2 linked regions of the Neobacillus sp. PS2-9 genome follow. The protein of the gene in region 2 interacts with the protein of the main gene of each other region in a pairwise test. Links are inferred from orthologs where the notes say so. Each region holds a gene or a part of one and is shown on either strand. Other genes may lie near its edges. The genes, in order: RCG25_RS25850 and ftsL.

Region 1 (5,345 bases), 1.5 Mb from region 2 along the record:
CATCTGTTATCAATAGGATCTGGCGTATTTTCCCTGTGTACATAACCTTCTCCCTCCATAAACGTATTGGTACCATTTTCGACGGGTTCAGGGTGATTTATACATAGTTTCCTAGGGAGAGGGTAAAATAATCGGTTTAAAGTGTGAAGGCATCACACAAGGGTTTTATTAGTTTTATAAATTTGGCCTGTTAATTTCCGCTCCAGGCACAAGCGGTTCGTGGGCGTTTCGGCGAGCCTCCTCGGCGCCCACGCCTGCGGGGTCTCTCCTGAACCGTACTCCCACAGGAGTCTTCGTGCCTTCCGCTCCAATCAACAGGGTGTAAACAATCAACCATCACCTTTAACACAGCATATTACTTAGACATTTCCTATGCATTTTTTTTGTAGACTGGGATTGATGCCCATTTTGGTGTGTTATGTTTTATTTTTGCAACCGTAACTGTCATATCGTCTTCGATTAGCCCTGACCTTGATCGAATAACCTCCTCCATGATTAAGTCAGCAACTTCTTGCGGGTCATCAGTCTGTAATTCTTGTACTTTTCTTTTCATCCATAAATCATAATTCTCTACATGCTTCGGCCCTTCAAACACTCCGTCACTCATCATAATTAGTAAGTCTCCGGCCTTAAGCTGCTCACTGACCACATCCACATCAAACTCTTGAAGAATTCCCATTGGCAAATTGCTTGCCTGAATTTTTATAATCTTATTTCCCCTCTTAATAAAGCTTGGTGTAGATCCAATCTTCAAGAACTTCGCCGAGGCATCTTTAAGGTCAATCATCGCTAAATCCAAGGTTGAAAATATTTCATCTGTTGTTCGAAGGGAAAGGATCGAATTGACCGATTTAATTGCTACCTTTTCTTCAATGCCAGATTGGAGAATTTTTTGTAGTAACAGCAGTGTTTCTTTACTTTCATAATGAGCTCTTTCGCCATTTCCCATCCCATCACTGATGGCAATTGCATACTTACCTAACCCTAGTTCAATCGTTGAATAGCTGTCCCCCGATACCAATCCACCATCCTTAGCAGCATGTGCCACTCCTGTTTCAACCGTATAGGCTTTTGATGAACGAAACGTTACGTGACAGAATCCACTCGGATAAGATGCACATTCCTCCTTATTCACTACAATTGTTTCCCCCAGAATATCGGATAACATTGGTGCAATTAACTTTTCGCACTCACCATGCCCATTACAAAATGGGACAGACATCTCAATATCTACATTCCCTTGTTCAAGGCTATAAATTTCTACTTGTTCGATGTGGATACCGAAGTCCTGGAGTGCTTCCATAATTAACTCTTCCTGCTTATGATGATTTTCCCTTTCCCTTTGGATTTCTTTTGCAAAGTTCTCCATTACTTCAGACACACCTAACAATTGGTCGGCAACCAGCTTACGACTTTCCTGGACTTGTTTCTTTAATCTTTGATTAGCTTGAAAGAAAGTTAATTCCTGACCAATTGTTTCGAATACTTTTTTCGAACGTGTGCAATGCTTGTCCCACTCTCTTGATAATCTTGGAGAGACATTCCCATCATTCTGATCCATCTCATGAATAATTTCTTCCATGTAAGCATAGGTTGTATTAAAATTCTTCGCCCAGCATTGTTCCTTTTTAAAACAAGTTTGACAGGTTCTTTCTGTTACATTGCTCATAAAGTAATCCATTTCTCTGTCATTTTCATTATCATCAGGCTGAACTTCCATTTGGGAAAAGCTCTTTGATAAGGCATGAAATACACTGGAAAATTGCGAAACCCTTTGTGCCGTTACATCCCGCATTTTCCTCATATATTTTTGCTGTTCAGCTGTATATTCTGGCGTACCAGGAATATACTTGGCTAATCTAGAAGTGAAAACTTGGGGTGTTATGAAGAATAAGAAAATAGCCGCCGTCGATTCTAGTACCGTTAAAAGGATGGACCCTCCTCCCTCCCCATACATACTAATTAAAAGAGTGGCAATCATTAGCCCTGCGGATACACCTATTTTTTTTCCTTCTTTTAACAGGCCGCCCAACACACCTGAAAATGCAAGCAAGCTCATATGATAGAAGCTTGATACACTTGCAAGGCTAAAAATCAAGCCTGTTACGACACCAACCGTCGAGCCAACCGTGGCCCCTGCAATAAAGGAAAACACTAATACCAAATATCTCGACATAATATGCTCAATCGACAAATCATACACCTTCCAGCCAATTGTTCCTGTCATAATGGAAGCTAGCATAATGATTAAGCACACAATTTCTTCTGTTTTTAATAATTGTCTACGTTTATTTAAGGTTAATAGAGGAATGCTTTGTAAAAAAATGAGTGTCAAAATAAATGAAAGACTAGCTTGTACACCTACCATCATTAAGTCATACACAGTTAGTTGTTTAGTTAAGATGAATGCTTCTGCTAGTTTTCCTAACCCTAAAATAATCCCGACAAAGAAGGGCATGGCTTTCATTTCGTTTGTCAGCCATTTTCTGCTGATTCGAAAAACAGCGAGAAAGAGAATGGTGACTATAAAGGTAAAAGCGGCATTCCCTAACGAGATAGTAGCTGCCCCTACAGTCAGTCCGATAAGGGCAAGCGGTGCCCGATCCCTTTTAATTAAGTACACAGAAGCAAAGAAGGGAAGACAGAATGGGGTTAACTTCGCCAATATTAAAGCTCGGCCAAGTAAAAAGCCGACGATTAGTAAGAGGAAACCCTTTTTTATAAAAAAGGACTCGAGCATGAATTGAACTTTCTTCAGTCCCCTCCCTACATCCCATTTTGACGAATGAAGGTTGACTTCTCTGATTGGTTCTATGAAACTTGCATTTGTCTTTTCCATAAATCACACTCCCTATTCTTTCATCGTTCAGATAATTATAAAATTAATAGGGTTAGAAGTTTGTCAAAATAGTGACCGAATGAAAATAATCGTTCGACGGTTTTCACTATTTTTATTCAAAATATATCAGAAAGACAAAAAGCGGAAGCGCCTCGTTCAGCCCCGACAGGCAAATGTTCTTCGGTGGGAAAAGTCCGCCTTTTGACTTTTCTCGCCGAAGGTTATTTGACCCGAGGGGCTAGGCGCTGGAGCTAGATTCAGATAACTATTCCAATTATCCATACTAGTATCATTTGTTAATTTCTTAATATAACAAAAAAGACAAGTCGTTTGACTTGTCTTTGATTTATCATTATCGGCGATATTTACCTGATCGATTATATAAATAAGCAGCTAAGTTAGCCCCGTTTAGCTCCTCTTCCTCCACGCTTGGATTCCGTGTGCCGTTTTAAGGAAGTTAAACGATCCTCACTCTCTTTTAAGAACTTCGCCATTTTCGTTTCAAAATTCTCAGGTCTAGCATTATTCCGATCATTTGCTCTACCCTGACGAGGACGTTGTGATTGGGATCTTTGTTGCGGCTCTGGTCTATCTTTTGCTTTTTTTATAGATAGGCCAATTTTTCCGTCTTTCTCAACATTAAGAACTTTTACCTCAACTTGGTCGCCTACTTTTAGATGATCGTTAATATCTTTCACATAATTGTCAGCAACCTCACTGATGTGTACAAGTCCTGTTGAGCCTTCTGGCAGCTCCACAAATGCACCGAACTTTGTAATCCCTGTTACCTTTCCTTGTAACTTGCTGCCTACTTCAATTGACATAAAAAGAATGTTCCTCCTTAAAAATATAAAAAATCAATCTTACTCTATATTATACAAAAAGGAAAAAATCAGTGTCAATAAGTCACCAGATTGGCTAATTTTCTTTCTTATCTTCAGGAATATTAAAAATTATTTCATTTTTTTCTGAGAAAAAATATTCTTTTCTGGCTAATTTCGCAATGTAATCATCGTCATTTAATTTGACGATATCCTCTTTAAGGATGTCCTGCTTTTTTTTCAAATCCGCAAGCTGATGATCTAGCTGCTTCTTTTGTGCTATTTTCGCTTCGAGTTTAGCAGATTGGGAAATAGTACTGGAAATCATGAAGTATGATAGTAAACTGGCAAGAACGATAAAAATTGATAGTCGTCTGATCAACAGTTTTCTTTTCCTCGCTGAGGCGATTTCTGCATATTCTTGCTGTTGCACATAGGTTGACTGGATTCTTGATACATTTCGTTTCGGTTCCGCTCCCATTTCCCGTCCCTCCTTACTCTTTTCTTTTCTTCCACTTATTTATGAATGTATTAATATAATTCTTGATTTCCTTAAAATTTCCTGCCGTTTTATTATATAACTTCTCGACGCTTTTTTTAATACCTTTCGGAAAAAGTTTCCAAAAAAGTAATAGAATTTTTTGCACAGGAAAGATAATGATTTTAAGAATAAATAATACAACTTTAAAAATAAATTTGACAAGGGTGAAAATGCCCCTGCCAAATGCAATAATAATGGCAATAACTAGCTGAATCAGACCAAGGACAGGTTTATAGATGAGTAGTCTGAAGGTTTTTTTCAAAAAGTTAATGGTTGCAATAACCGTCTGAATAATTATCTCCAGTAACTTTAAATAGATCCCTTTAAACAAGCTTTGATAGGCGGCAAATCCACATAGAAGTGCGATAAAGATATAAAAACGCAATTCTCCATCATTCACCATAAATAACGTATAAAAAATGAGCAATGCCTGGATAATCCAAAATAGTAAATCATTTATAAAGACAATCCATTGCTTCCTTTTCGGCCGATTCAAAAACCGCTGATACGTATCAAACATGGCGCCAAACACAGACCCCATTCCAATCATCGAAAGCATGGTTAAAAATTGCGTAGAAAGAGTCATCGAAACAACTTGCTAAAGAACCCTTTAGCCTTCTCCCCATGCTGTTCGTCCAGGTAGACTAAATCAAAAATTTTCCCTTTAATTGAAACAATGCCCTTCTCGACATCAAGATTCTTCATTTGCAGGTTTTGCCCTTTAATAGCTAAAAAACCCATCGATGTTTCTAACAGGAATTCCTCATTATCAAAGCTTTCTACTTGTTTAACGCCCGTAATATCAAGGAGTTTTCTCCCTCTCATAACGACATCATGATCAGGAACACTACTCTTCGATGGATTGCTTTCATAATATTGACTCATCATTCATCCCTCACAATCATTTGTACAACCCTTTGTACATTTCTATGTGACAAATGAATGAATTAGAACATTTGAATTAGAAGCTCTCCGTAGAACCAAGTCTCTCTTCTTTTATAATCGTATACATCTCCGCTGCGTCTTCTTTCCGCGTTGTATCTTGGATTCGATCGATTCGGGCGGTAACTACACGCTGTCCAAGACGAATCGTTAATTCGTCACCAACTTTTACAGTTGAGCTTGCTTTTGCTTCCTTCCCATT
Region 2 (8,897 bases):
AGCGTCAAACTTTCTGGAGTTGTGTTTTTCGTTTCCAGTATCTGTTCACCAATTTTCGTATACATTGTACCTATGATTCCTGTTTTCTTACCTGCATCGGCAAATATTTTTTCAATCAAATGACTGGTAGTGGTTTTTCCATTTGTGCCTGTGATTCCAATTAAATGCAGCTTTTTCGTTGGCTGTTCATAAAAGGCATCCGCAAGTACAGACATTGATCTTGTAGTATCCTTTACAAGGATAACAGGTACATCTATTGCTAATGGGCGTTCAGCTAAAACGGCAACCGCACCATTTTCTACAGCAGATTCTGCAAAATCATGGCCGTCCACAGTGTAGCCTTTAATACAAATAAATAAGCTCCCTTTTTGCACCTTCCGATTGTCATTTTCAATCGATGTAATTTCAGGATTTCCCCCTTTGAAGGGCACGATTGGGTGCAAAGACTTTAGTAGCTCTTGTAGTTTCATTTTACCTCAAATCCTCTCATGACAGTACATACATATTGCCAGTATTTACCTCAGTGAGACTACTAGCGAAAGTTCCATCTTATTTTACATTAAATTATTTTATTTTGCTATTTGTTATGTAGGTTTTAAAAAAATTAGGCGGCGGAATAGATTCCGACCGCCCCTAAGGATGACTATTTACTTATTTTTAGTCCCCTTTTCCAAAGTATAACCTTATTTTGGATCCTTCTTTTACTTTTGTTCCTGGGCTAGGGGATTGTCTAACAACCACATCCCCTTCTCCGCTAGGATCAATTCTTAAGTTAATCATCTGCTCCTGAAGTTCGCCTTTTGTGAGACCCACAAGGTCAGGTAATGTTAATAAAGGCGTATCTGGCCACTTTATTTCTTTTTCGATTTGATCTTTACGAGGTTCTATTCCCATTGCACTTAAACTATCCTTCATGATTGCACCTACAATCGGTGCAGTGACGGTACCACCAAATGCGGTAACCCCTTTAGGATTATCAACCGCAACATAAACCACTATTTGGGGATCATCCGCAGGTGCAAAACCCATAAAGGAAACAATAAAGTTATTTTCCAAGTATCTCCCGTTTTGAGCCTTTTGGGCGGTACCCGTCTTTCCGCCAACACGGTAACCTTCCACAAACGCTTTTCCTCCAGTTCCCTGTGCGACCACACTCTCAAGGGCATGGCGGATTTCTTTCGATGTTTCCTCGGTTATAACTCTTCTCTTTTCAACAGGAGTATTCCTCATAACCACTTCTTTCGTAACAGGATCAATTAATTCTTTTGCAATATACGGTTTGTATAATATCCCACCATTTATGGCAGCAGATACTGCGGTTACTTGCTGGATCGGTGTAACGGATACCCCTTGTCCAAAAGCGGTAGTAGCTTGTTCAACCGGACCTACCCGATTTAGATTGAATAGAATCCCTGTCCCTTCCCCTTGTAAATCAATTCCGGTTTTCTGACCAAAACCAAAATCCTTTATATATTTAAAGAGTTTATCCTTGCCTAGACGCTCACCTAATTCTACAAAACCTGGGTTACAAGAGTTTTGTACTACTTCTAAAAAGGATTGGTCCCCATGTCCACCCCTTTTCCAGCATTTTAACCGTGCACCCGCCACTTGAACTGAACCAGAATCATGAAAATGTTCCTTTTCCAGATTAACCTTTCCTTCATTCAACGCAGCTGCGAGTGTAATAATTTTAAAAGTAGAACCTGGTTCGTAAGTAGACCAGACAGGGAGGTTCCTGTTATATATTTCCTGCGGTACATTTCGAAAATTAGCTGGATCGAAAGTCGGTCTGCTCGACATGGCTAGGATTTCACCATTATTAGGATTCATGGCAATAGCTACTATTCCGTCTGGATTGTATTTCGCCTCTGCAATATCAAGCTCTCTTTCCACAATGGTTTGTATTTTCGAATCTATTGTCAGCTTTAAATCAAGACCATTGACTGGTTGCTCATAATCATCGGCCATGCTATTCATGCGCTCCCCTTTGGCATTCGCATAGAATTTAACCGCACCCCGTTCACCATTTAACTCTTTATCATAGTACTGCTCAAGTCCCATTAATCCTTGGTTATCCACACCTGTAAAACCAAGAACGTGTGATAGATAACTCCCATTCGGATAATGCCGCTTTGAGTCCTCACCTATATATACACCTTCAAGTCCCAGAGCTCTAATTTCTTTTGCCTTTTCATGTGAGATTTTCCTGCCTTCTTTAATCCGTACAGATGATGCACGTTTAGTAATTTCACGATAAGCATTTTCTCTCGACATATTTAATACGGATGCCAGCTTTTCAGCAGTTGTCGCAGGATCCTTAATCTGCCGCGGAATGACATATACAGTTGGTGCACTAATATTTGTTGCTAATGGGATCCCGTTCCGGTCGACAATTTGTCCCCGCTCTGGTTCAAAAGGAATATTCCGACTCCAGGATCCCTTTGCTCGATCGGTTAACATATCCCCTAGAACAAATTGTACATATCCAAGTCTAACATCAATAATTAAGAAGGTCAGGAATCCAACGAATAGTGCAATCATTAGTCTCTTACGGACAGTAACATTTGAAACACGCATAGTATAAACGATCCTCCTCTTTCCTGCATTCCATTATCGTTCATTTATATGCTTGTACTTTTTTCAATAGAACGAGCCATTGTTGAAAAAACAGCGTAAAAAAAGAGGTCGACTTTGCAGTCAACCTCTTCAAATCAATCTTTTACCTTTTCTTCCTTGTCATCGGTTTGTTCCTTCCCCTTATCAGTCGATGCTTCTTTTTCTTCATTCCACTGTTCTTCAGGGGTTTTCAAATCAACAATGAGGAAATCACCCTCTTTAAGAGGTGATTTTGGTTTAAGATTTTGCTGGGCTACATATCCTTTTCCTTTAGAATTGAGCTTAAGGCCAGCAAGGCTCGCCACCTTCATCACATCTCTTAGTGACCAACCGGTCATATCCGGTGCGGTTAATTCTCCATTTGTTTGGAGGATTACCTTTTCCCCTTCTAATATAGTTGTCCCTGCCTTAGGAAGTTGTCCAATTATTTCTGTTCCGTTTCCAAGCACAACCGTTTCAAAACCTTTTTCCTTTAAGTCCTTAACGGTATCAGTAACGGAGTGTCCTTTTAGATTTGCCATCTTATTAATCGATGCCTTTTCCAGGACAGAAGGCTGTATATTTAAATAGTGTAGGCTATTTTGCATCACAGGATTAAAAACGCCAGATACAGGAATCGCCCCTTGTCCTGCCTCCAAGCCTTCCAATACTGGCTCCTGGACAGCTACATATACGATTAATTTAGGGTCGTCCTTTGGTGCCATCCCTAAGAAGGAAAACATATAACCGTTTACCCCTTTTATATATTTACCATTAGGTCCTGGAATATTAGCGGTTCCAGTTTTGCCTGCAACACTATAACCCTCGATTTTGTAACGGCCACCAGTACCCTTAGGCGAGGTAACAACTGTTTCAAGAATATCTCGCACCTTACTTGCTGTTTCAGCAGAAATTGGAGTTGATACCACCTCTGGTGAAACCTCTTTAATGGTTTCACCTGTATCATGATTGACAATCTTTTCAACCACATGAGGTTGCAACATCTTTCCACCATTAGCAATGGCTGTGGCTGCTTGAATTTGTTGAATCGGTGTAATCGCCGTTCCTTGTCCATATGCAGTAGTAATTTTTTCAATTGGATAGGTGAACTGGATTTTACCAGATGTTTCATCTGGTAGTTCAATTCCCGTTGGTTTATCAAAGCCAAATTTAGTTAAGTATTCTCTGAACCTTTCAAAGCCCAATTTTTCTTTTGCTATTTTTGCGAAGGCAACGTTAGAAGAACGCTGAACTCCCTCTAAGTATGAAATACTTCCCCATCCTGAGCCATTATGGTCATGAATCGCTTTATCCTTATTTGTCACTTTATATGACCCTGATTGATAGTATTCATTTGGATTGAAGACATTCTCCTGGACTGCTGCAGCTAATGTGAAAATCTTCATAGTAGAACCAGGTTCAAATGATGTTTCTACCGCTTCATTATGCCAGCTTTTATCTATCCCTTCTTTTGTTTTTGGGTGAAAGGACGGACGCTGACCCATCGCTAAAATCTCACCTGTTTTTGGATCTGCAACAATGGCAATGATTTTTTTAGGCTTATAATCTTTTGCCACTTTGTTCATTGCATCTTCTAAAAAGGTTTGAATTTTTTTATCAATTGTTAAGTACACATCATTTCCATTTTTTGCTGGTGTAATTTTCTCTTTTCCATCCGGCAGTAAATAGCCCCATAGATCACTCTCATAATTAATCTTACCATCGACTCCGGTTAATTCCGTGTTTAATGATTTCTCAATTCCCATTTTTCCAATTGATTTATAGGTTTGATCCTTTTGTTCAACACGATCAGCATACCCCACTACATGAGATGCGAACATTCCATTTGGATAAAACCGTTTTGAATCACGGATAAAAGTAATACCTGGGAGTTCTAAGGCTTCAATTTCTTTCTTCGTTTGATGCGTAATATCTTTACCAGCCTTGCCGAACTCTACTTGAAATCTTCCTTTGGAAATTCCCTTTGTTAGGATACTATAAATCTCGGTTTCATCCATTTGAATATATTTAGCTAGTTCTTTTGCCGTTTTCCGCGGATTTTTAACATGTTGAGGCTTTTTAGGGTTTGTCGTCATTTTTTTATCAACAATAGCGATTAATGTATACGCTGCCGTATCCTCGGCGATTACCTCACCATTCCGATCGAAGATTTGTCCCCTAGCTGCTGCCAGTGTCCCTTCCCTGTTATACTTCTGCTGTGCTTTCGCAGCAAGAGGCTGTCCTCCTACTTCTCCAGTAATTTGGATTGAGTAATATCTAAAAAGTAATACAAAAAAGAGCAGGCCGAATATTACAAACAATATCGCTGCTCCAGCATTCATATAGGGCTGTTTCTTGCTCATTTTTCCTGCACAACCTTGACGTTATTTTCGTTTAACACAAGTCCCATTTTCTTTGCTTTTTCATAAATTCGGTCATATGCACTAAGTTCACTAACTTGAACCTGCAAGTCGCCGTTAACCTTCTGTTGTTCCTTCACTTTTGCTTCCACATTCTGAAGATCTTTATTTACTTCATAAATATTAGCCTGGGTAGAAATTAGATGCACGGCACCGAAACAAACCAATCCAGCAAATGCAACTCCAATGATTTTTTCCCCTGGAGTGAGCCAGGATTTTTTTATTTTTATTTCACCAATACTTTTGCTATTTTGTTCAACTTGTTCTTGTTGTTGTTGATACTTCCTGGCAAGATTACTCAATCTTTTCCCCTCCAGATTTTCTTATATTCCAGCTTAAGCGCTGTTTTGCCTGTCCTATTTTTAAAGTTTTTCTGCGATTCTAAGCTTTGCAGAACGGGCGCGATTATTTTCTTCTAACTCTTCTTCCGATGGAAGAATTGGTTTACGTGAGACTAGCTTTAAGATTGGTTTATACTCATCTGGAATTATTGGTAAACCTGGAGGCAAATTAGGTATTTCACTAGCCTTCTTAAATGCTGCCTTACAAATTCTGTCCTCTAGTGAGTGAAAGGTAATTACACTGATCCTTCCCTCAGGGTTTAGCAAATCAATCGCTTGATTTAATGATTGTTCAAAAACTGCTAATTCATCGTTAACAGCAATTCTGACTGCTTGAAAAATCCTTTTTGCAGGATGTCCCCCTTTTCTTCTTGCCGGTGCAGGGATTCCTGCCTTAATTAATTCAACTAATTCAAAAGTTGTTTCAATCGGTTTTACTTGTCTTGCTGCTTCAATTTTTCGAGCAATTTGTTTTGAGAACTTCTCCTCACCATAGCGGAAAAAGATTCGAACTAAATCTTCATATGCCCAATGGTTGATGACATCATATGCAGAAGTATCTGCTTCATTGTCCATTCTCATATCCAAGGGCGCATCATGATGGTAACTAAAACCTCGTTCAGGCGTGTCTAATTGTGGAGACGAAACCCCTAGGTCATAAAGAACCCCATCAACTTTATAAATCCCGCGACTTTCAAGTTCCTCTTTTAAGTACAAGAAATTGCTTTTAACAATCTCTAATCGACTACCGTATTCAGATAATTTCTCTTTAGCATGTGCGATTGCTATTTCATCTTGGTCAAATGCAAACAATTTACCATTGTCGCCAAGTCTTGAGAGTATGAGCGAACTATGTCCAGCCCCACCCAAAGTACAATCAACATAAATACCATCCGACTTAATATTTAGTCCGTCAACAGCTTCTTTTAATAACACAGTTGTATGTTCAAACATTTTCGTACCACCTTTTCCAATCAAGCGAAATCTAACAGAAAATATATTAATATAACTTATCCATTATATATCAAAGCCAATCATATTTTCTGCAATTTCCGCAAAAGATTCTTCAGACTGTGTAAAATAGTCTTCCCAAATCTGTTTACTCCAAATTTCGATTCGATTGGAAACACCCAAAATTACGCATTCTTTTTCTAGCTTTGCATATTGCAAAAGTGGTGTAGGAATATTTATTCTTCCTTGCTTATCAAGTTCACTCTCTGTTGCTCCTGAAAAGAAGAAACGAGTAAAAGCACGGGCATCCTTTTTTGTCAGAGGTAAGCCTTTTAATTTCTCTTCAATAAGTCCCCACTCTGATACTGGGTAACCAAATAAACATTGATCCAATCCACGAGTAATGATAAACATGTCGCCAAGTTCATCTCGGAATTTGGAGGGCACAATCAATCGGCCTTTATTATCAATGCTGTGATGGTATTCACCCATGAACATACCCATTACCCCCACTTTCTATAAAAAATGTACCACATTCCCCCACTTTTCACCACCTATTTTTTAACTATTCGCCCCTATTTCTATAAAATCCTTTTTTACCCAGTTGAATTTTTACAAAAAAAGAAAAACTTCACTGCAATAGTGAAGTTTTTCTACATTTTTATAACCTTATGGCTACCATCAAATTCAAATGCCTCTGTCATGATATCTTTAATAAATGTCAATCCATATTCGTTCAAATAATAAAATACATTCCAAACCCGTTCTTGTGGAAAGCCATCTGGCCTTAACGCAAGATCCACTCGAGCATATTTATTTAATATCACATTATGTCTAAACTTAACCGCATCTTCAAGTTTTGATTGCATAAAGTTAATTTCTTTCAGTAAGTACGTTTCATTCTTCTTTAGCATCGGAAGCAGCCCACGGTCAAGTTCCTCTGTTTTTGCTTCAATAAGTTGATACTGCTCCATTAAGTCAGCTTTTGTCTTTGAAAACATCTCTTCTAACTCTCTATCCTTAATGGTTAAAAGAAAGCCTTCCTTTTCTTGTTCCGTTCCTCTAGTTAAAACATCAGTTATATTTATCTTTAATTCTAAAATATCTGTTTCAACAGACCGATCCAGGAATGTAATATTTAAGCGTGGGACAATCGGCGGCATCTTAATATGAAAATGCTCAAATACAAGTTTTAGCTCTGCCCAGTAGGAAATTTCCCCAGGTCCTGCAATAAATGCTATGGTTGGGAATAGCCATTCTTGCATAAGAGGACGAGTCACCACATTATTGCTTAATTGTTCCGGCTTTGTGTTCACAAGCTCCATTAATTCTTCTTTTGAAAAAGAAGCTGTTCCACTTTTCCCCACAAAACGGTTCGATTCTCGATTGTATTCTAGGAGGATACGCTCATTTTCTTTTTGATCATAAAAAAATAGGTTTGCCGCTTGGTCACTAATATCTATAGTAATCGGGTAGCCTTTATTTCCAATTTGCTTTTGCTGCTCAAGGACCGAAAACGTGATGGTTTCATGTTGTTCTATTTGCTGAGTAAAGAAGTCCCTTTGTAATAAACGAAAATCTTTATTTCCTGAATCAACAATCAACAATCCATAATCTTTGAACAATTCCATAATAATGTTTGCAAAAAAATCAACGAAGTTCTTGGACCTACTAACTTGTTCTTCTGCAAACTGCAAAAGTGTATTTGTATGTTCTGTTTCGCCAAAATTTTCAATGATGTTTTGTACCCATGATACACATACATCTTTATTTAGTTCTATATCCGATACCATTTTCTTTTGGAGTACTCTTTCAGGGTAGGTCCATTTGTCAACTTTTTGGTTAACTGGCACAAATACATGATTTACTTCTTGAAAATCATGGTCTTCCCCAGCAATCCAAAAAACTGGTACCACAGGAACACCTAGTTGTCTTTCTTTTTGTTCTGCTAATTTAATAATGGAGATGACCTTATGGATGGAATAAAGCGGTCCTGTTAGAATTCCAGCCTGTTGGCCACCAATGACAACGACGCTATCATTTTGTCTTAATTTTTCTATTGATTTCTTTACAGCCTCTGAAGTTGGAAAGCGTTCCATGAAGGATTCTATGTGTGCAGCTACCTCTCTGCGAGGAAATATTCTACCGCCTAATTCCGCCATTCTTTTCTTATCTTCTTCTACATCATTGTACCGATAGTGAAAAAAAGGCTGGATATCAGCAGATTGTTCCAAATAATTAGAAGCAAACCGATTCGTTGCTGGTAAAGAGAGATTTAAAATCTCCATTTATGTACTCCCTTTCTGGTCACTGATATTCATTCTAAACGAGTATATCACTACCTGCCCTATTTGAAAAAACCATCCGCTCATTTTTATGTTGAAAAGCTAAAAGTGACAACACTTGAAATTACGCCATAAAAAGTGAGGGCAATGTATACTAGAAAAAACAGCATAAAATTAAATCGCCAAAAGCCTTTCATAACCTTTTGAAGAATGATCTCTTCCTTAACTTTCCAATGAACAAGAACAAACATCATTGCTATTACTATCATTATTAGTATTATTAACCAAAACAATGATATTTTCCA

What was found.
Region 1: the proteins of ftsL (region 2) and RCG25_RS25850 interact in binary tests that used the Bacillus subtilis proteins (3 or more experiments, as listed by UniProt). The link is inferred for Neobacillus sp. PS2-9 from one-to-one orthologs.

What each region holds. Positions count from the first base shown.
Region 1 is NZ_CP133269.1:5,154,461-5,159,805, forward strand. The notes cover bases 2,450-5,345. They hold RCG25_RS25850 (FtsB family cell division protein), read right to left. Parts: upstream 4,142-5,345; coding sequence 3,758-4,141; downstream 2,450-3,757. Other genes in these bases: spoIIE (stage II sporulation protein E), read right to left, coding at 2,450-2,839; RCG25_RS25845 (S1 domain-containing RNA-binding protein), read right to left, coding at 3,238-3,663; yabQ (spore cortex biosynthesis protein YabQ), read right to left, coding at 4,155-4,787; yabP (sporulation protein YabP), read right to left, coding at 4,784-5,086; RCG25_RS25865 (RNA-binding S4 domain-containing protein), read right to left, coding at 5,163-5,345. In the rest of the region: RCG25_RS25835 (VWA domain-containing protein), read right to left, coding at 1-43; more of spoIIE, read right to left, coding at 371-2,449. UniProt on the Bacillus subtilis protein: Required for vegetative and sporulation septum formation. Required for the activation of genes expressed under the control of the sporulation transcription factors sigma F and sigma E.
Region 2 is NZ_CP133269.1:3,659,748-3,668,644, forward strand. The notes cover bases 3,637-6,455. They hold ftsL (cell division protein FtsL), read right to left. Parts: upstream 5,318-6,455; coding sequence 4,955-5,317; downstream 3,637-4,954. Other genes in these bases: RCG25_RS18365 (penicillin-binding protein), read right to left, coding at 3,637-4,958; rsmH (16S rRNA (cytosine(1402)-N(4))-methyltransferase RsmH), read right to left, coding at 5,378-6,310; mraZ (division/cell wall cluster transcriptional repressor MraZ), read right to left, coding at 6,374-6,455. In the rest of the region: RCG25_RS18355 (UDP-N-acetylmuramoyl-L-alanyl-D-glutamate--2,6-diaminopimelate ligase), read right to left, coding at 1-470; RCG25_RS18360 (stage V sporulation protein D), read right to left, coding at 658-2,577; more of RCG25_RS18365, read right to left, coding at 2,712-3,636; more of mraZ, read right to left, coding at 6,456-6,805; bacillithiol biosynthesis cysteine-adding enzyme BshC, read right to left, coding at 6,961-8,595; RCG25_RS18390 (DUF3397 domain-containing protein), read right to left, coding at 8,682-8,897. UniProt on the Bacillus subtilis protein: Essential cell division protein that may play a structural role. Probably involved in the regulation of the timing of cell division. Also required for sporulation.